DNA from 2 places in the Micrococcus sp. R8502A1 genome. Region 2 is predicted to be linked to the other one. Evidence: riboswitches for the same ligand, from Rfam matches in the RefSeq annotation. Region 2 holds a riboswitch; the other holds the start of a gene.

Region 1 (10,222 bases), on a different contig from region 2:
CCGGCCTCGTAGTCGCGCAGGCCCGGCTGCTCGAGCAGGGCGGTGAACACGTTGAGCGTGAGGTCGAGGTCGCGGTACTCCTCCATATCCAGGTTGATGAAGGTGTCCCGATCCCGGGCGAGCTCGAACAGCGGGGTGAGCCGCTCGGTGATGTCCGCGACGGCCTCGTCGAACGCGTAGGGCGCGTGCGGGGCGGTGGCGGCGGAGACCTTCACGGACACGTAGTCGACGTCGTCGCGGCGGATCAGCGCGGCGATGCCCTCGAGCCGGCGATCCGCCTCGCCCTGGCCGAGGATCGCCTCGCCCAGCAGGTTGATGTTCAGCCGGGTGCCCTCGTCGCGCAGGGCCGCGATGGCCTTGCCGAGCTGTCGGTCCCGCGCGTCGACGATCAGGTGGGAGACCATGTGCCGCAGCACGCCGCGGGCCGTGGGGACGGCGATGCGCGGCACGAGCGGGGCGGCGCGGCCGCCGACGCCGAGGACGGCGCGCAGTGCCGGGGGCAGGAAGCCGGGGGCGCGGCCGGCGAGCTCCCGCAGCGCCCGGGCGGCGATCGCGGGGTCCTCGGGGCGGACCACGTGGTCCACGAAGCGCACGATGAAGTCGAGGCCGCCCGGCTCCTTCAGGGCGCCCGCCAGCTGGCGGGCCGCGAAGTCGGCCTCATGGTCGCGGGACGCGGCGAGCCAGCGCCGCACCTGCGCGACGGCGTCATCGGCGAGGGCGTGCAGGTCGGCGGGGTCGGGGATCCCGCCGGTCGCGCCGAGGACCCGGTCGAGATCGTCATGGTCCTGGGCGGAGAACATCGCGGTCATGGCCGCACTCTGCACGTGTTCCGGGTCACAGGTCAAACCGCCGCGGTTTCCTGTCCGACGCCTATGCTCGATGGACATCCCCTCGACGCGCCCGCGCGTCGCCGCCGTCTTCCCAGGAGCCCGTCCGCCATGGCCGCCGCCGACCCCGCCCCCACCGACGCGCGGGAGCGCCGGGACGTCGTCGTGCCCGTGCCCGGACCCGAGGACCCGCCCGAGCGGGCCTGGCTCGTCCTGCCCCACCGCCACCCGGTGCCGACGCTGCTGGACGAGACGCGGGACGCCGTCGTGGGCCTGGCCGAGACGCTCGCCGCCGCCCTGCCGGTCACCGTGCTCGCCCACCCGCGCGACGCTGGGGCGGCGCGGCTGGTGCCGCCGGAGGTGGACCTGCTGCGCGCGCCCGTGGGCTCACCGCTGCTGGGCCGCACCGGGCCGAACTTCGTCCGGCGCCCCGAGGGCCTGGCCGCCGTCGCCTGGCGCGGCGCCGCGGGCCTGACCGGGACCGGGCCGCTCGACGGCGCGGCCGCGACGGCCGTGGCGGAGGCGGCGGGACTGCCGCTGCTTACCCCCCTGCTGTGCGCCCCGCGCGGGGCCTGGGTGACCGACGGCGAGGGGACGGCCGTGGTGGCCGCGGACCCCGTGCTGGACGGGCGGATCAACGGCGCGTGGACCCCCGGCCAGGTGGCCGCCGAGTTCGCCGCCCTGCTGGGGATCACCCGGGTGCTGTGGGTGCCGCCGGCACCGCGGCCGGACACCGGGCCGTGGGGCGGGCCCGGCCACCTGGCCTCGTGGGTGCGGCTGCGGGGCGACGGCGAGGCCGCCGTGCACTGGCGCGGCGACCGGTTCCACCCCGAGCACCCGTACGCCGCGGCGGCGCTGCGCTTCCTGCAGGGCGCCGACGACGCCGCCGGCCGGTCCCTGCGCGTGCGCACGGTGACCGGGGCGGCGCAGCCCGCCGAGTACGACCCGGCCGAGCGGGGCCCCCGCTCCCTCCTGGACACGCTGCCGCTGGACGCGGCGGTGCTGCGGCCGGCGTTCGAGGACGCCGCGGGTGAGGAGGCCGCGGCCGCCGCGTGCGCGGCGCTGCACCCGGGGCTGCCCCAGCTGTCGTTCCCCGCCCCGCCGCTGCTGCGGCTGGCCGGCGCGCTCAACGACCTGGTGCTGCTCCAGCCCCGCCCGTGACCTCGTCCGCCGCGGGGCCGTCGTCGTCGCCGCCGTCCGCCGGGGCGCGGTCCTCGTCCTTCCCGTGCGCGTCGGACCGCCAGGCCGCCGGGCGCAGCCGTTCCAGGAGCGAGGACTGACGGCGCTCCATGCCCTTCAGGTCGGAGGCGATGAGCGCGTTGATCCAGCGGGCGTTCGGGTCGGCGTCGATCAGCACGGCCTTGGCCAGCAGCGTGCAGGGCAGCGCGAGGATCGCGCCGAGCGGCCCGAGGACCCAGGCCCAGAAGAGCAGGGAGAGGAAGCTGACGGTGGGGATCACGCCGATCGCGTCGCCGGCCACCTTGGGCTGGATCACGGACTGCAGCACGAAGTTCAGCACCGAGTAGCTGACCACCACCCACAGGAAGTCGGACCAGCCGCCCGCCGCCAGGCCCAGGACGGCCGGCGGCAGCAGGCCGATGATGAAGCCGATGTTCGGGATGTAGTTGGTGAGGAAGCTGAGCACGCCCCACACGAGCGCGAGCGGGACGCCGATCAGCAGGAGGGCGATCACGTCCAGCACCGCCACGATCAGGCCGAACACCGTGGTGACCACCCAGTAGCGGCGCACGCCCTGGGCGAACTCGACCAGGGCGTGGCCGAACTCGTGGCGGGCGGTGCTGAGCAGGCGGACGCGGCGTTCGACGTCCATCGAGTCCATCGCGAGGAAGAACATGCCCATGATCACGGTGACGAGCAGGCCGAAGACGGCGTAGACGTTCGTGGCGATCTTCGTGATGGCGCTGACGGCCGTCCCGGTCACGGTGCTCATGTCGATCGAGGCCAGCTGCTGGGACACCATGTCCGGGGTCACGCCGCGCTCACTGAGCCAGTGCGAGACGTCCAGGACGATCTGCTGGAAGCGGTCCGCGTACTTCGGCAGCTCCGCCACCATCTCGAGGCCGGACCACACCATCATGCCCCCGAACACGCCCATCACCGCGACGATCAGCAGGACGGTGGTGGTGGCGCCGAGCACGGGGTGCAGGCCCCGGCGGATGAGCCAGGCCTGCAGGGGGTAGGCCACGATCACGAGGTTCAGCCCCAGGAACACGGGCGCCGCGATGGAGGCGATCCCCTGGAAGAACTGCACCACCAGCACCAGACCCGCGAGCGTCAGGACGATCACCAGCATGCGCGGCCACATGCGGTGGGGGCGGCGGATGTCCCAGTCGGAGGCGGGACTGGACCAGGCGGGCTGCGGGGTCACCCCCGGGGGCTGTGCGGCGCTCACGCGGGCAGTCTATGCGCGGGCCGGACGGGGTAGGGTCGGGACCAGTCCACATCGACAGGGGAGCGCCCGCGCGGCGCTGAGAGTGCGGTCCGCCGCAGACCCTCGAACCTGCTCCGGTCCGCACCGGCGAAGGAAGTCGAGTCTCCCGGTCGACGTCGTCCCGGGATTCCGGTGGCGACCTCGTCCCGGCCCCTCTGCCGTCCCAGACAGAGGAGAACCGCCATGTCCCGCATCCCGCACCGCGCCCTCGCCGCCCTCTCGGTGGCCGCCCTCGCCCTCACCGGCTGTTCGGTGTCCGGCTCGTCCGGCGACGGGGCGTCGTCGTCCGTCTCCGGGGCCGGCGGCGGCGAGTCGACGACCGTGACGATCATGACGCACGACTCGTTCAACCTGCCCGAGGAGCTCGTCCAGAAGTTCGAGCAGGAGTCCGGCTACACCCTGAAGACCACGGCCCCCGGCGACGCCGGCAGCGTGGTGAACCAGCTCCTGCTGGCCAAGGACGAGCCCACCGTGGACGGCGTCTATGGCGTGGAGGACCACTCGGCGCACCGTCTCGTCCGCGAGGGCGTCGTCGCCGCCTACACCCCGAAGGACCTGCCCGCCTCCGCGCAGGACCGGATGGTGGAGGACCGCATGACCCCGGTGGACCAGGGCCAGGTGTGCTTCAACACGGATCCGGCGTGGTTCACCGCCCACGACGTCGAGGCCCCCACCTCGATCGACCAGCTCGACGACCCCGAGTACGCGAAGCTGACGGTCGCCACCTCCCCCGTGGCCTCCTCCCCCGGCCTGGCGCTGCTCGCGGCCACCACGGAGAAGTACGGCGACGACGGCTGGCAGGACTGGTGGCAGGGCCTGATGGAGAACGGCGGCAAGGTCGCCGACAGCTGGTCCGACGCCTACAACTCGGACTTCTCCGGCGGCGAGGGCAAGGGTCGGTTCCCGGTGGTGCTCTCCTACTCCTCCTCCCCCGCGTTCGCCCCCGAGACCGAGGTGATCGAGGACTCCTGCACCCCGCAGGTCGAGTACGCCGGCGTGCTCGAGGGCGCGAAGAACCCCGAGGGCGCGCAGGCGTTCGTGGACTTCATGCTCACCGAGGACGTCCAGTCCGCCCTGCCCGAGTCGATGTACATGTACCCGATCGACGAGTCGGTGCAGCTGCCCGAGGAGTGGGCGCAGAACGCACCGCTCGTCGAGGACGCCATCACCCCGGACCCCGCCCGCATCGACGAGCGCCGCGAGGACCTGCTGAAGGAGTGGACCGCCCTGTCCGAGGCCTCCCGGCGCTGATGTCCGCACTCACCGAGGTCGCGGCCCCCGGCACGGACCTGCCGCGCCGGCGGGCCCGCGGCCGGGGGGACGGGCTCGGCCCGTGGTGGCTGGTGGCCGCCGTCCTGCCGGTCGCCTTCCTGCTCGTCTTCTTCGCGTGGCCCGTGGCGGCCATGCTCTGGCGCGGGATCGGCGGCGACGCCGACGCGTTCACCGGCGCCGTGGACCTCACCGCCTTCGGGGAGACCCTCGCCCGCGAGCGCACGTGGCGCATCCTCGGCCAGACGCTCGGCATGGCCGCAGCCGGCACGGTGGTCTCGGTGGCGCTCGGCCTGCCGACCGCGTTCGTGCTGCACCGGCGTCGCATCCCGGGGCGGGCCGTGCTCCGCGCCCTCGTGCTCGTGCCGTTCGTGCTGCCCACGGTGGTGGTCGGCGTCGCGTTCCGCGCCCTGCTCGCCCCCGGCGGACCGCTGGGCTTCACCGGGCTGGACCAGACGACCACCGCCGTCGTGCTGGCCATGGTCTTCTTCAACGTGTCCGTGGTGGTGCGCCAGGTGGGCGCGCTGTGGAACGCGCTGGACCCGCGCCAGACCGAGGCCGCCCGCACCCTGGGCGCCTCGCCGTGGCGGGCGTTCCGCACCGTGACGCTGCCCCAGCTCGCCCCGGCGATCGCCACGAGCGCGGCGCTGGTGTTCCTGTTCTGCGCGTCCGCGTTCGGCATCGTCCAGACGCTCGGCCGGCCCGGCTACGGCACGCTCGAGTCGGAGATCTGGGTGCAGACCTCCGTCTACCTGGACCTGCGGACCGCGGCGGTGTTCTCCGTGCTGCAGTTCGCGGTGGTGCTGGCCGCCGTCGTGGTCTCCGGCGTGACGGCGGCGCGCACCCAGCGGGCGCTGCGCCTGCGGGAGACGCCGCCGGCCCGGCTCACGCGCGCGGACGCGGTCCCGGTGGCCGTGATGCTCGCGGTGGTGGCGCTCGTGGTGGCGCCGATCCTGACGCTCGTGGTGCGCTCCTTCCACACCCGCCACGGCTGGGGGCTGGGCAACTACCGGCTGCTGTCCACGAGCGCGGGCAGCGGGTTCGTGGGCGGGTCGACGCCGGCCCAGGCGCTCGAACAGTCCCTGCGGGTGGCCGTGGACGCCACGCTCGTGACGCTCGTGGTGGCCGTGCCGCTGGCCCTGCTGCTGACCCGGTCCTTCCGCTCACGCGCCGCGCTGGCGGCCCAGCGGGCCCTCGACGGCGCCCTGCTCCTGCCGCTCGGGGTGTCCGCGGTGACCGTGGGCTTCGGCTTCGTCGTGTCCCTGCGGGCCGCGTTCCCGGAGCTGGCGGCCTCGGGCGTGCTCGTGCCGCTGGCCCAGGCGGTGGTGGCGCTGCCGCTCGCGGTGCGGGCGCTCGTGCCCGTGCTCGCGGCGGTGGACCCGCGGCTGCGGGAGGCCGCGCGCACCCTCGGGGCGGGCCCGTGGCGGGTGCTGGCCACGGTGGACGGCCCGTTCCTCGCGCGCGGCGTGGGTGTGGCCGCGGGCTTCGCGTTCGCGGTGTCCCTGGGCGAGTTCGGGGCCACGAGCTTCCTGGCGAGCCCGTCCGCGCCCACCCTGCCGGTGCTGATCGCCCGGCTGCTGGGCCGGCCGGGCGCGGACAACTACGGGATGGCGCTCGCGGCGGCCACGGTGCTGGCCGTGCTGAGCGCCGGGATCATGCTGGTGTGCGAGCGGCTGCGCCCCCGGGGCCCGGCCGGGGCGGGAGGTCTGTGATGACGCCGACGACGACGGGGGCCTCCCTCCGGCTCCGGGACGTGGCGATCCGCTATCCGGACGGCTCCACCCCCGTGCGGGGGACGGACCTGGACGTGGCCGCCGGGGAGATCGTGGCGCTCGTGGGCGCCTCCGGCTCGGGCAAGTCCACCATCCTGCGCGGGATCGCCGGGCTCGAGGACGTCGTGGCGGGCACGGTGGAGCTCGACGGGCGGGACGTGGCGGCGGTGCCGACGCACCGCCGGGGCGTGGGGATGGTGTTCCAGGACGGGCAGCTGTTCCCGCACCGGACCGTGGGCCGGAACGTGGCGTACGGCCTCGAGTCCGCCGGCTGGGACCGGGCCCGGCGGCGGGCGCGCGTGGCCGAGCTGCTGGACCTGGTGGGCCTGACCGAGCTCACGGACCGGCCCGTGCAGCGACTCTCCGGTGGGCAGGCCCAGCGCGTGGCGCTCGCCCGGTCGCTGGCCCCGGCCCCGCGGGTGCTCCTGCTGGACGAGCCGCTGTCCGCGCTCGACGCGGACCTGCGCCGGCGCCTGGCCGAGGACATCCGGGCGGTGCTGCGGGCGGCGGGGACGACCGGCGTCGTCGTCACCCACGACCTCGCGGAGGCCGCCGTGATGGCCGACCGCACCGTGCGCCTCGGCGCGGGGGGACGCATCGCGGCGGAGGAGGCCGGCCCGGCGGTAGCCTCTCAGGCATGACCCCGCCCGCACCCCGCCCCCGGCTGACCGCCCAGGACGTGGTGGACGCCGCCGTCGGGATCCTGCAGGACTTCGGCATGGGCGACCTGTCCATGCGGCGCGTGGCCGCGGTGCTGGGCGTGCAGGCCTCCGCGCTGTACTGGCACGTGCCGGACAAGCAGTCGCTGCTGGCGCGGGTGGCGGACCGGATCGTCGCCGAGGCGGAGGAGACCGTGCGCGCCCGCCGCATCACGGACCTGGCGGGCCGCGCCGAGGCCGCGGAGGCCGCCCTGCTGCGGCACCGGGACGGGGCGGACCTGGTGCTCTCCGCCCTCGCGCTCGGGCTGGGCGGTCTCGGCCTGCACCGTCTGCTCACCGAGGCGGCAGACACCCCGGAGGACGGGGAGCGGGCCCTGGCACTGCTGCTGGGCACCGTGTCCCTGCGGCAGCAGCGCGCGCAGGCGCAGGCGCTCGGCGTGCCGACCGGCCCGGACGTGCAGCGGCACCGCACGGACCCGCTCTGAGCCCCCGTCCGGCGCCGCCGCGCGGGAGGCCGAGGAGAGGAGACCTGCCTCCTCACAGGTGCGCTCGGTAAGGTCGGGAGGACAGGTCGGGACGGGTCGTCCCCTTCGTTCAGGGCGATCCCGCCCGACCGCCGCAGGACCAGCATGGCCCGCCGGACCCGGCTCACAGTTCCGGCGCGGCCCCCTTCGACACAGCCGGCGAAGCCATGGGAGCACGGATCAACCACCCGCGGACGGTCGTGGACCGGACGCTGCATCACGACGTCGAGGCCGCGCACCCCGCGGCGCTCGTCGACGTGGGCTGGGACTTCCGTGGCCCGGGCGCCAAGGCGGAGGAGCAGCACCGCCCGCTGCGCGTGGTCCGTGCCCGCCGACCTCGGGGCACCCCGCGGGACCGGAACGGCGTCGACCTCACGCGCACCGGCCCCGTCGTCCCCCGCCCCGCCCCGCCGCGCACCCGGATCCGCCGGGACGGCGTCCGCGTGGTGGCCAGCCCGCTGGCCATGCTGCCCGGCGTGGACCACGGCCCCGCCCTCCGCCTGGACCTGCACCCGACGACGGGGGGCATCGTCTACGTGGCCCGCGAGCTCGAGCTGCGCGAGCTCGGCGACGACGTCCGCGGCCACGTCTACACCGGGATGGTCGGCACGGCGCATCTGAGCGCCTTCTGGTCCACCGTCACCGTCGACCTGCCGCCGAAGCGCCCGGTGATCGTGCGGCTGCGCTCGGACCGGGACGCCGAGCTGCTCGCCCTGCTCGAGGTCCTCGCCCCCGTGGACACACGCGTGGTCTCCTACCGGCTCGACGAGTCCCCCGTGGGCACGCAGCGCTCCAGCTACCTGCTGCCGGACGTGGACCCGGAGACGGTCGCCCAGACGGGTGCGGCCCGGATCCCGCTCGAGGCCATCGAGGCCGCCCAGGAGGAGGAGGACGCGCTGCGCCGCTCCTCCGGCGTCTTCCTCTCCCGCCGCCGCACGGACCGCTTCCTGCGCCGCAACCTGCCCGGGGTGACCCACGGCCTCACGTTCGCGGACGAGGCGGACGTGACGGACGTGTACGTGGACGGCTCCGTGCTGCGCGGCTCCCGCATCGGCGGGGCGGCCGCCGTCGCCGGGCCGAGCATGTGGGCCGTGCAGGCCGTGGCCGGGGCCACGATGCCGCTCGAGGTGGAACTGGAGGCGCTCGTGCTGGGGCACGTGATCTGCGCGTGGGCGGGCACCCCCGGCGGCCGGGTCACCATCCACTCGGACTCGCGCGCCGCGCTGGCCCTGCTCAACGCCGCCCGCCGTGAGCGGCTCACCCTCGGTGGCGCCCGGGGCGAGCGCATCCGCCGCACTCTGCGGCGCCTGCTGGCCGCCGTCGACCTGGCGCAGGCCGCGGACGTCCAGGTGGACACCACGTGGGTCAAGGGCCACGTGGGGGTGCACGGCAACGAACTCGCCGACGACCTCGCCCGGGCCGCCGCCCGCCATGCCAGCGTCGGCACCCCCGAGGGGGACCTGCCCGAGCGGCTGGGGCAGCTGATCCAGCTCCGCGTCGAGGACGACGCCGCCGCCGGCTGACCCCGGCCCCGATTCCGCGTCCTCCGTCCCAGCCTCTAGGGTGGGGCTGTGGAAGCGACAGTGGAACAGATCACAGCGGCCGTCACCGCCTTCAACGACAAGTACTGGTACGTCGTGATGGCGCTGCTCTTCGTGGCCGGGGTGTGGTTCACCATCCGGACCGTGGGCGTGCAGGTGCGCATGCTCCCGGAGATGCTCCGGTCGGTGACGGCCAAGTCCCAGACCGGGTTCGAGAACGACGGCGTGAGCCCGTTCCGCGCCTTCACCATCTCGGCGGCCTCGCGCGTGGGCACCGGCAACGTGGCCGGCGTGGCGATCGCGATCGTGATCGGCGGCCCGGGCGCCGTGTTCTGGATGTGGCTGCTGGCGATCATCGGCGGCGCCACCGCCTTCGTCGAGTCCACGCTGGCCCAGCTGTACAAGCAGAAGGGCGCGGACGGCTACTTCGGGGGGCCCGCGTACTACATCCGCGACGGCCTGGGCGCGAAGTGGCTTGCGGCCATGTTCGCCGTCGCCATCACCGTGACCTACGGCTTCGTGTTCAACGCCGTGCAGTCCAACTCGATCTCCGAGTCCGTGCAGGCCAACTGGGGCGTGTCCTCCACCACCGCGTGGATCGTGGGGCTGGGCCTGGCCGCCCTCACCGGTCTCGTGATCTTCGGCGGCGTGCGCCGGCTCTCGGCCGTGACCAACGTGGTGGTCCCCGCGATGGCCACGTTCTACATCTTCCTGGCCCTGATCGTGATGGTCGTCAACATCACCGAGGTCCCGGGCATGATCGCGCTGATCGTGGGCCACGCCTTCGGCCTGCGCGAGGTCGCGGGCGCCGCCGTCGGCATGACGATGGTGATGCAGGGCGTGCGCCGCGGCATGTTCTCCAACGAGGCCGGCATGGGCTCCGCCCCGAACGCCGCCGCCACCGCGGCCGTCTCCCACCCGGCCAAGCAGGGCTTCGTGCAGTCCCTGGGCGTCTACTTCGACACCCTGGTCGTGTGCTCGGCCACCGCGTTCGTCATCCTGCTCTCCAACCCGGCCTACGGACGCGGGGAGGCGCTCGGCATGCAGGTGACCCAGGGTGCGCTCCAGCAGGCCGTGGGCGCGTGGGCCGGCCCGGCCCTGACGGTCATCATCTTCTTCCTGGCCTGGTCCTCCGTGCTGGGCAACACCTACTACGGAGAGGCCAACATCCGGTACCT
Region 2 (10,222 bases):
GTCGGGTCGGCCTCGGCGTAGCCGAGCCGCTGGGCCTCGGCCAGGGCGTCGTCGAAGTCCGCCCCCTCGGTGTCCATGCGGTCCAGGATGAAGTTGGTGGTGCCGTTGGCGATGCCCATCACACGGGTGACGCGGTCGCCGCCCAGGGAGTCGCGCAGCGGGCGCAGGATCGGGATGGCGCCGGCGACGGCGGCCTCGAAGCTGAGCTGTGCGCCGGTGGCGGCGGCCGCGGCATAGAGCTCCTCGCCGTGCTGGGCGAGCAGCGCCTTGTTGCCGGTCACCACGGACGTGCCGGCGGCCAGGGCGCGCAGGATCAGGGTGCGGGCCGGCTCGATGCCGCCCATCAGCTCGATGACGACGTCGGCGCCGTCCACGAGTGCCTCGGCGTCGGTCGTGTAGAGCGCCGGGTCCGCCTGCCAGTCGCGCGTCGCGCCCGTGTGGCGCACCGCGATGCCCGTGAGCTCGAGGTCGGCGCCCACGCGGTCCCGCAGGATGTCGGCGTCCTCGGTGAGGATCCGTGCGGTCTGGGACCCCACGGTCCCGCCGCCCAGCAGGGCGACCTTGAGTGCGGTGGGGGCGTCGGTGTGCTCGGCCATGGTCCTCCGTGGTCCAGGGTGGGGGCGACGCCGCGCGACCGCGCGGCTCGGCTGGCCTCGAATCTAGCGCGGCGGGCGGACGCGTCCCGCCGCGCGACACTCGGTGTCCGCAGAGCGGGACGCCCACGCCCGGCCGCGAGGCCGGCGGCCGGGCCGGGCTTCTGCGTCCTCAGCGGGCGAGGCGCGGATCGGCCTCGCGGGCGAACAGGTCCTCCTGCGTCTCGCGGCGGATGATCACCCGCGCCTGCCCGCCGGAGACCGCGACGACGGCCGGGCGGGCCAGCGCGTTGTAGTTCGAGGACATCACGTGCGTGTACGCGCCCGTGGCCGGCACCGCCAGCAGGTCGCCGCGGCCCAGGTCGGCCCGCAGGTACACGTCGCGGACCAGGATGTCGCCGGACTCACAGTGCTTGCCCACCACACGGGAGAGCACCGGCTCGGCCTCCGAGGTGCGGCGCGCGGAGACGGCGGTGTAGTCGGCGTCGTAGAGCACGGGACGCGGGTTGTCGGACATGCCGCCGTCCACGGCGACGTAGCGGCGGGCCGCGGTTGCGCCGTCGGGGGCGTCCGCGTCCACGGTCTTGGTCACCCCGACCGTGTAGAGGGTCAGGCCCGCGGGGCCTGAGATGGCCCGCCCCGGCTCGAGCGAGACCCGCGGGCACCTCAGGCCGAGGCGCTCGACGGTCTTCTGGACGTCGTCGGCGAGGGCGTCGGCGATCTCCGCGGCCGGGCGCGGCTCGTCCACGGCCGTGTAGGCGATGCCGTGGCCGCCACCGAGGTCAAGCTCGGCCAGCTCCACCCCGTGCTCGGCCTTGACCTCGGCGAGGAACTCGAGCACGCGTCCGGCCGCCAGCCCGAAGCCCTCGGCCTCGAAGATCTGGGACCCGATGTGGCAGTGCACGCCCAGCAGGTCGATCGACTCGGCCGCCAGGGCCGCGGCCACGGCGACGGCGGCCGGCGAGCGGCCGGCCACGTTGCCGTCCCGGTCGGTGGAGGCCGGGGCCAGGGAGAGGCCGAACTTCTGGTCCTCGTGCGCGGTGGCGATGAAGTCGTGGGTGTGCGCGTGCACGCCCGGGGTCAGCCGGAGCATCACGGGGGCGCGGCGGCCGACCTCGGCCGCGAGCGCGGCCAGGTGGGTGAGCTCGTCGAGCGAGTCCACGATGATCCGGCCCACGCCCGCCTCGAGGGCGGTGCGCAGCTCGGCGTCCGACTTGTTGTTGCCGTGCAGGCCGATGTGGGCCGGGTCGACGCCGGCGGCCAGCGCGATCGCCAGCTCGCCGCCGGAGGCGGTGTCCACGCGCAGGCCCTCCTCGGCCGCCCAGCGGGCGGTGGAGAGGGTGAGCATGGACTTGCCGGCGTAGTAGACGTCCGCTCCCCCGCACAGGTCGGCGAACGCGGCGTCGAAGCCCTCGCGGAACGCGCGGGCGCGGGCGCGGAAGTCGTCCTCGTCCACCACGAGCAGCGGCGTGCCGAACTCCGCGGCGAGCGCGCTCGCGCGCAGGCCCTGGACGGTGAGCTCGCCGTCGGCGGCGCGGTCCACGCCGGCGGCCCACAGGCCGGGCACGAGCGCGTCCGGGTCCCCCGGCGCGGGGAGCCAGGCGGGGGCGAGCGGGGAGGCGGGGGCGGGCTGCGGCGTCGTCATCCGGGCGCTCACATCTTCTCCGGGGCGGTCACGCCGAGCAGGCCGAGACCGTTGGCCAGCACCTGGGCGGTGGCGTCGTTGAGCCACAGGCGGGTGCGGTTGAGGGTCTCCACGGGACGCGGCGTCCCGTCGTCGGTGGGCATGGGCACGATGCGGCAGGCGGCGTACCACGAGTGGTAGGCCCCGGCGATCACCTCGAGGTGGCGGGCCACGCGGTGGGGCTCGCGCAGGCGCGCCGCCGCGCCGACGACGGCCGGGAACTCCGCCAGCTGGGCCAGCAGCTCCGACTCGGTGGCGTGGGTGAGCAGGGCGGCGTCGAACTCGGAGCGGTCCACGCCGTGGGCCTGCGCGGTGCGCGCCGCGCCCGAGGCGCGGGCGTGGGCGTACTGCACGTAGTAGACGGGGTTGTCGTTCGTGGCGGAGCGCAGCAGCTCGGGGTCGATCGTCAGGGGCGAGTCCGCGGGGTAGCGGGCCAGGTCGTAGCGCAGGGCGTCGCGGCCGAGCCACTCCACGAGGTCCTTGAGCTCGATGATGTTGCCGGCGCGCTTGGAGAGCTTCGCGCCGTTGACCGAGATGAGCTGGCCGATGAGAATCTCGATGTTCGTCGCCGGGTCGTCGCCGGCGGCGGCGGCGATCGCCTTGAGGCGGTTCACGTAGCCGTGGTGGTCGGCGCCGAGCAGGTACACCTTCTCCTCGAAGCCGCGGTCGCGCTTGTGGAGGTAGTAGGCGGCGTCGGCGGCGAAGTAGGTGGGCTCGCCGTTGGCGCGGATGAGCACGCGGTCCTTGTCGTCGCCGAAGTCGGTGGTCTTGAGCCACACGGCGCCCTCGCGGTCCTCGATGTGGCCCTGTTCGCGCAGCCGCTGCACGGCCTGTTCGATCGCGCCGGAGTCGTGGAGCGTCTGCTCCGAGGTGAACACGTCGAAGTGCACGTCGAAGGCGGCGAGCGTGTCCTTGATGTCCTGCATCTGGAGCCGGTACGCGGCCTCGCGGACCACCGGGCGGGCGGCCTCGTCCGTCAGCTCGCGCACGTCCGGGTGCTCGAGGGCGACGGCGTCGGCCAGCTCCTGCACGTACGCGCCCGGGTAGCCGCCCGCGGGGACGTCACGGCCGTGCAGGCGGGCGAGGACCGAGTCGGCGAACACGTTCATCTGGTTGCCGGCGTCGTTGACGTAGTACTCGGCGGTGACGTCCGCGCCCGAGGCGCGCAGCAGGCGGGCGATCGCGTCGCCCAGCGCGGCCCAGCGGGTGTGGCCGATGTGCAGCGGGCCGGTGGGGTTGGCGGAGACGAACTCCATGTTCACGGTGTGCCCGGCCAGGGCGTCGTTGCGGCCGTACTCCGGGCCGGCCTCGACGATCTCGCGGGCCAGGGCACCGGCCGAGGCCGCGTCCAGGGTGACGTTGAGGAAGCCGGGGCCGGCGACGTCGACGGCGGCGATGCCCGGCTTGTCGGTCAGGCGCTCGGCCACGAGCCCGGCGAGGTCGCGCGGGGCCATCCCGGCCTTCTTGCCCAGCTGGAGGGCGACGTTGGTGGCCCAGTCGCCGTGCTCGCGGCTGCGGGGTCGCTCCACCTTCACGCGCGCGGGGGTGATCTCCTCCCGCAGCGCGGCGGGGAGGTCACCGGCATCGACGGCGTCGGTGAGGACAGCGGACAGCAGGGCGGAGAGGTCTTCGGGCTTCACCCGCGCAAGTCTACGGAAGGGCCGCCGCGCCCGTGCGCGTGCGAACGAACCCTGCGAGATGGCCCCCTCCGGCCCGCGGTGGGGGCCATCTCGCAGGGTTCGTCGGGGTGGGGGGGTCAGGCGGGCCAGGCGGCGAGGCCGCCGGCGAGGGACAGGACGCGCCCGCCGGCGCCCGGGTCGGCCCCGACGACGGCGTCCCGCGCCCGGGCCGACCGGGCTCCGGCGGCGCAGTAGACCACCAGGACGCGGTCCTGCCCGGGCGCGTGGGCCGCCGGCTCCGCGAGGACGGCCTCGAGCGGGACGTGTCGATCGGCCACCGCCGCGGGGGCCTCGACGCGGCGCAGGCGGCGCTCCCAGTCCTCGCGGACGTCGAGCAGGGTGAGGGACGCGGCCCGGGCGGGGTCGGCGAGCAGGGCGGCCAGCGCGGCGGGGGCGATCTCCCCGCCCGCGGCGCCGCACGCCTCCGCCGAGTCGGGGGCGTCGGCGTCGTCCGGGCGGGGGGCCTGGGCCGCGTGGGCGGACAGGTCCGTCACGGGGGTCCGCTCGGGGTCGGCCACGAGCCGCAGCTCACGGAAGCGCATCGTCAGGGCGTCCACGGAGAGCAGCCGCCCGACCAGGGGCTCGCCCACCCCGGTGAGCAGCTTGATCGCCTCGGCCGCCATGAGGGAGCCGATGATCCCGGGCAGCACCCCGAGCACCCCGGCCTGCGCGCACGAGGGCACCTCGCCGGGTTCGGGCCGCTCCGGGAACACGTCCCGGTACAGCGGCCCGCCCGGGGCGAACACGCTCACCTGCCCCGCGAACCGCAGGATCGCGCCCCACACCACGGGCACGCCCGCGATCTCGCACGCGTCGGCCACGAGGTAGCGGGTCGCGTAGTTGTCCGTGCCGTCGAGCACGAGGTCCACGGCGCCGACCCGTTCGAGCGCGTTGGCCGCGGTCAGGCGTTCGCGGTGCTCGACCACGCGCACCTCGGGGTGCAGGCCGCGCATCGTCGCGGCGGCGGAGGCGGTCTTGGGGCGGCCGAGGTCCGCCTCGGCGTGGATCACCTGGCGGTGCAGGTTGGAGCGGTCCACCATGTCGTCGTCGATCACGTGGACCTCCCCCACGCCCGCGGCGGCGAGGTAGGTCAGCACGGGCGCCCCGAGGCCGCCGGCGCCGACCACGAGGACGCGGGAGCGCAGCAGCGCCAGCTGGGCCTCGGGGCCGAAGCCGTCCAGGCTCAGGTGGCGGGCGAAGCGCTCCAGCTGGGTGTCGGACAGCGCGGTGAGGTCGCGGGGCTCGCGGGCGGCGGTCACCGCTCGTCCTCCTCGGCCGTGACCCGCCCGGCCATCGGCGAGGAGGCCAGGGCGTGCTCGCGGCGCGGGATGCGCCCGGCACGGCGGGCGTGGAAGCCCGCCTCGAGCGCGAGCCGGCACGCGTGGGCCATGCGGGCGGGCTCGGCGGCGCGGGTGATGGCGGAGGCGGCGAGCACGGCGTCGCAGCCGGCCTCCATGGCCAGGGCGACGTCCGAGGCGGTGCCCACGCCGGCGTCGAGCACGATCGGCACGGAGGCGCGCGAGACGATCAGCTCCAGGTGTGCGCGGTTGAGGATGCCCAGCCCCGAGCCGATCGGCGAGCCCAGCGGCATGACGGCGGCGGCGCCGGCCTGCTCGAGGCGCAGCGCCATGGCGGGGTCGTCCGACGTGTAGGCCAGGACGGTGAAGCCGTCGGCGGCGAGCCGCTCGGTGGCCTCGAGGGTCTCGACGACGTCGGGCAGCAGGGTGCGCTCGTCGGCGATGACCTCGACCTTCACGAGGTCGGTCTCGAGCGCCTCGCAGCCGAGCCGGGCGGTGAGCACGGCGTCACGGGCGGTGTAGCAGCCGGCGGTGTTGGGCAGCACGTCGATGCCGAGGCGGTCCAGCAGCGCGACCAGGCCGTCACGGGTGTCCGCGGACCAGCGGCGCAGCGCCACGGTGGTGAGCGTGGTGCCGGAGGCGACGAGGGCGCCCTCGAGGGCGGTCAGGTCGGTGATGCCGCCCGTGCCCATGATGAGCCGGGAGGCCAGGTCGTAGCCGCCGATCCGCAGCGGCGGGATCGCGGGGGCGGCGGGCGGGGTGCGGTGCTCGGCCATCGCTCAGCCCCCCTGCACCGCGGTGACGACGTCGACCTCGTCCCCGGCGGCCAGCTCCCGGGTGGCCCAGGCCGACCGGGGCACGACCTCGCCGCCGACCGCCACGGCCACGCCGAGCCGCCGCCCATCCGCGGCGGCGCCGTCCTCGCCGATCGCGCGCCCGGTGACGTGCGCGACGACGTCGCGGACGGTGGCCACGGCCAGCTCGGCGGGCTCTCCGTTGAGGGTCAGGGGGAGGGTGCTCATGCGATCTCCTTCAGGCGGGCGTGCAGCAGCTCGAGGATCCGCCCGGCCGCCCAGGGGGCGAGCAGGATCCCGTGACGGTGGAAGCCGGTGGCGACGACGGCGCCCGGAGCCTCGGGCACGGCGAGCACGCGCGGGGCGTCGTCGGGGGTGCCGGGGCGGGCGGCGGTGGTGATCTCGACCAGCTCGCACTCGCGGACGGCGGGCAGGATCGCGGCGGCGTCGGCGAGCAGGTCCAGCACGGCCCCGGCGGAGGTGCCGGCCAGGCCGTCCTCGCGGGCCGAGGCGCCGACCACGAGGGTGCCGTCCGCGCGGGGCACGAGGTAGACCTGGCGCCCGTGGACGAGGCCGCGGACGGTGCGGGTGATCAGGTGCGACTCCCCCGGCAGCAGCTGCTCGGGGCGCACCCGCAGACGCAGCACGTCGCCGTGGACGGGGCGCAGCGGGACCTCGACGGCGGTGGCCGCGCCGCCGATCCCGCGGTGGCCCAGGCCCGCGGCGAGGACCGCGCCGTCGGCGGTGAGGACGCCCCCGTCGGCCAGCGTGAGGCGCACCCCCTCGCCCTCCGGGCCGGCGGCGGTGACGCGTCCGGCCACGAACCGGGCGGCGGGTCCGGCGCCGACCGGGAGCGGGCCGCCGTCGGGTCCGGTCTCGGCGCGCAGGGCGGCGACGCAGGCGGCGGCGAGCCGTCGCGGGTCCACCTGATGGTCGTCCGGGGCGTCGAAGCCGGCGGCCAGGCCCGGGGCCAGGGCGGGCTCGGCGCGGCGCAGCGCGCGGACGGAGACGGGCTCGACCCGGCGACCGAGGATCGAGGCGTGCTCGAGCACGTGGTCCCAGGCGCGGGCGTCCGAGGGGTCCGCGGCCACGATCCAGGCGCCCTGTGCGAGGAAGCCCGTCTCCACATCGGTGAAGGCGGCGAGCAGGTCCACGAGGGCCGGGTAGGCCTCCCAGCCGGCCTGCAGCAGCGGGGCGAGGTCGTCCTGGCTGAACTGGGTCTCGGCGAGCGGCGCGAGCATCCCCGCCGCGGCGTGGGTGGCCCCGGCCACGGCGTGCGGGCGCCCGGCGGCGTCCAGCTCGGGGGCGATCAGGGTGACGGCGTGGCCTGCGGCACGCAGACGCACGGCGGCGGTGAGGCCGATGATCCCGGCCCCGACGACGGCCACGTGCACGGACCGGTCCTCCTCACGGCGGCATGACCCGCATCGAGTGGTGATGGTCGGCCGCGCCGGCGCGGTGCGCCCCTGCGGCCCTCTCAGCCCGGCGTGTGCGGCCCGGGCTCCCATGGAACAGCGGCCAGTCTGCCACAGTGGGCGCATGCACTCCCCCGATCCGCTCCTGATGACCGCGGCCGGCCGCGACGACGGCGGCACCGGCCCCGGCGCGCGCCGCCGCGCCCGCCTCGCCGCCTCCCGGCTGTACGTCTGCACCGACCTGCAGCGGTTCCTGCGCCCGGACGGCACGCTCGACACGGCCGCGTTCGCCGACTTCTGCGCGGCGGCGTTCCGCGGCGGAGTAGACGTGATCCAGGTGCGGGACAAGGCCGTGGACGTGGCGGTCGAGCTGGCCGCGTTCGCCACGCTCGTCCCGCTGGCCCGGGAGCACGGGGCGCTCTCGGCCGCCAACGACCGCGCCGACGTCGCCGCCCTGGCCGGGGTGGACGTGTTCCACACGGGCCAGACCGACCTGACCACCGCGCAGTGCCGCGCCCTGCTGGGCCCGGACGTGGTGCTCGGCCGCTCGTGCCACACCGAGGCGCAGGTGCGCGGCGCCCGCGCGGAGGACGGCCTGGACTACTTCTGCACGGGGCCGGTGTGGGCGACGCCCACGAAGCCGGGCCGGGCCGCCGTCGGACTGGAACTGCCGACCCTCGCCGCACGCCTGGACGCGGAGGACCCGGCGGGGGCGCGGCCGTGGTTCGCCATCGGCGGCGTCGACGCGGACCGGCTGCCCGAGGTCCGCGCGGCCGGGGCGGAACGGATCGTGGTGGTCCGCGCCGTGACGCAGGCCGAGGACCCCGAGGCCGCGGCCCGGACCCTGCGCGCGGGCCTGCCCGGCTGACGCGCCCCGCGGGGAGGTCACGGACGGGCCGTCCTGATGGTGTAGAGTCGACGAGTCCGCAACGCGCTCGACGCGTCGCGACCCCCGCCTCCGTAGCTCAGGGGATAGAGCGTCTGCCTCCGGAGCAGAAGGCCGCAGGTTCGAATCCTGCCGGGGGCACGAGCGAACAGAGCCGGACCCCCGTGGCGACACGGTGGTCCGGCTCTTCTGCGTTCTGCGGACCCGGACGCTCGAGCGGAGCGGGAGGTCCGGGTCACCGGCATTCGAGGCGGGAAATCGACCTCATGGGACGTCCCGAGGTGCGTATTCGCCGGATTTCCCGCCTCGAACGTGTCGAAGCCCGGAGGTCCCGCCCTCAGCCCCGCTGCGCATGACCGTGGTCGACGGGCCCGTGCCACGTCGGCCGCGAGGCGTCCCCGACCGCGAGCGCCTCCCCCGCCCGCATCGCGTCGGCCAGCCACGGCTTGGCCCGCTCGAGTGCGTCCTCCCAGCTCAGGCCCGCCCCGGCCAGCGTGGCCAGGGCCGAGGAGAGGGTGCAGCCGGTGCCGTGCGAGGCGCGGGTCGTCACGCGCGGGCCGCGCACCTCGTGCACAGCCCCGTCCACGCGCACGACGGCGTCCGGCACCTCCGCCGCTGCGGCCTCGGGCGCCTCGGTCTCGTCCAGGTGCCCGCCCTTGAGCAGCACCGTCACCCCGTGCTCGGCGGCCAGGCCCCGCGCCGCGTCGAGGGCGGCGTCCCAGTCCGTCGCGTCCCGCCCGGTCAGCCGGGCCAGCTCGGGCAGGTTGGGTGTCACCAGGTGCGCCACCCGCAGCAGCCGGGCCCACGCGGCGCGCCCGTCGTCGTCGCCCACCGCGGTGAGGGCGTCACCGCTCGAGGCCACCATGACCGGGTCCAGCACGACGACGGCGGGTCGGGTCTCCTCGAGCCAGCCGGCGACAGCCCGCATGAGCTCCACCGTGCCGAGCATGCCGATCTTCACGGCGTCCACGGCGATGTCGGCGGCGACCGAGTCGAGCTGGGCGCGCACCACGTCCACCGGCAGCGGGTGGACGGCCTGCACGCCCTGCGTGTTCTGGGCGGTGATCGCGGTGATCGCGGTCATCCCGTAGCCGCTCCACGCGGCGATGGTCTTCAGGTCGGCCTGGACACCGGCGCCGCCGCCGGAGTCGGAGCCGGCGATGCTGAGCACACGGGGGACGGCGGGGGTCATGCGGGGGCTCCTTCGGGTCGGGGCGGATCGGCCGCCCGGGCCGGGCCGATCCCGCCCATGAGAATGTAGTCGCATGTCCCACGTCACAGAGAGCTCCCCCGCGCACCCCGGCCGAGCCGAGGAGTCGGCGCCGCTGCGGCCGACCTCCCCGTTCGGGATCGCCGCCACGTTCATCGGCACCACCATCGGCGCCGGGTACGCCTCGGGCAACGAGATCCTGCAGTACTTCGTGAGCTTCGGCCTCTGGGGCGGCACGGGGGCGCTCGTGATCGCCGGCGCGCTGTTCTTCCTGCTCGCGGTGATCGTGCTGCGGCTGGCGCAGAAGCTGCGGACCACGGACATCCACCGGATCGTGAACCCCACGACCTCGCGCGTGCCCACCTGGTTCGCGGACCTGTGCATCACCACGTCCCTGCTGGGGACGCTGGTGATCATGCTGGCCGGGGCCGGGGCGGCGGTGCACACCGCGTTCGGGCTGCCCTCGCTCGTGGGCTCGCTGGTGATGGCCGCCGTCTGCGTGGTCTCGGTGCTGGCCGGCATCACGGGCCTCGTGCGCGTCCAGGCCGTGGTGGTCCCCCTGATCATCGTGATCGCCGTCGGCGTCGCGGTGTGGGGGTTGGCGAACCCGGGGGCCGCGGTGGACGACGTCGCCGCGCTCGTGACCTCGTCCCCGCTGATCAA

The links. A riboswitch is a leader RNA that binds a small molecule or an ion and turns the genes downstream of it on or off. The one in region 2 is predicted to bind thiamine pyrophosphate.
Region 1: linked by a shared signal. The riboswitch ahead of FLM69_RS05115 (thiamine ABC transporter substrate binding subunit) and the one ahead of FLM69_RS00315 (FAD-dependent oxidoreductase) in region 2 are both predicted to bind thiamine pyrophosphate.

The regions. Positions count from the first base shown of each region.
Region 1 covers NZ_VIGS01000017.1:14,931-25,152, reverse strand. The annotation lists gene FLM69_RS05130 (bifunctional proline dehydrogenase/L-glutamate gamma-semialdehyde dehydrogenase) at 1-809, opposite strand, end outside; gene FLM69_RS05125 (agmatine deiminase family protein) at 939-1,988, shown strand; gene FLM69_RS05120 (AI-2E family transporter) at 1,954-3,240, opposite strand; TPP riboswitch at 3,287-3,392, shown strand; gene FLM69_RS05115 (thiamine ABC transporter substrate binding subunit) at 3,463-4,530, shown strand; gene FLM69_RS05110 (iron ABC transporter permease) at 4,530-6,260, shown strand; gene FLM69_RS05105 (ABC transporter ATP-binding protein) at 6,260-6,961, shown strand; gene FLM69_RS05100 (TetR family transcriptional regulator) at 6,958-7,464, shown strand; gene FLM69_RS05095 (RNase H family protein) at 7,671-9,026, shown strand; gene FLM69_RS05090 (sodium:alanine symporter family protein) at 9,087-10,222, shown strand, end outside.
Region 2 covers NZ_VIGS01000001.1:65,927-76,148, reverse strand. The annotation lists gene FLM69_RS00345 (homoserine dehydrogenase) at 1-596, opposite strand, end outside; gene lysA (diaminopimelate decarboxylase) at 766-2,238, opposite strand; gene argS (arginine--tRNA ligase) at 2,247-3,917, opposite strand; gene moeB (HesA/MoeB/ThiF family protein) at 4,034-5,215, opposite strand; gene FLM69_RS00325 (thiazole synthase) at 5,212-6,030, opposite strand; gene thiS (sulfur carrier protein ThiS) at 6,034-6,276, opposite strand; gene FLM69_RS00315 (FAD-dependent oxidoreductase) at 6,273-7,442, opposite strand; TPP riboswitch at 7,436-7,566, opposite strand; gene thiE (thiamine phosphate synthase) at 7,588-8,331, shown strand; tRNA gene FLM69_RS00305 (tRNA-Arg) at 8,418-8,490, shown strand; gene thiD (bifunctional hydroxymethylpyrimidine kinase/phosphomethylpyrimidine kinase) at 8,687-9,541, opposite strand; gene FLM69_RS00295 (hypothetical protein) at 9,615-10,222, shown strand, end outside.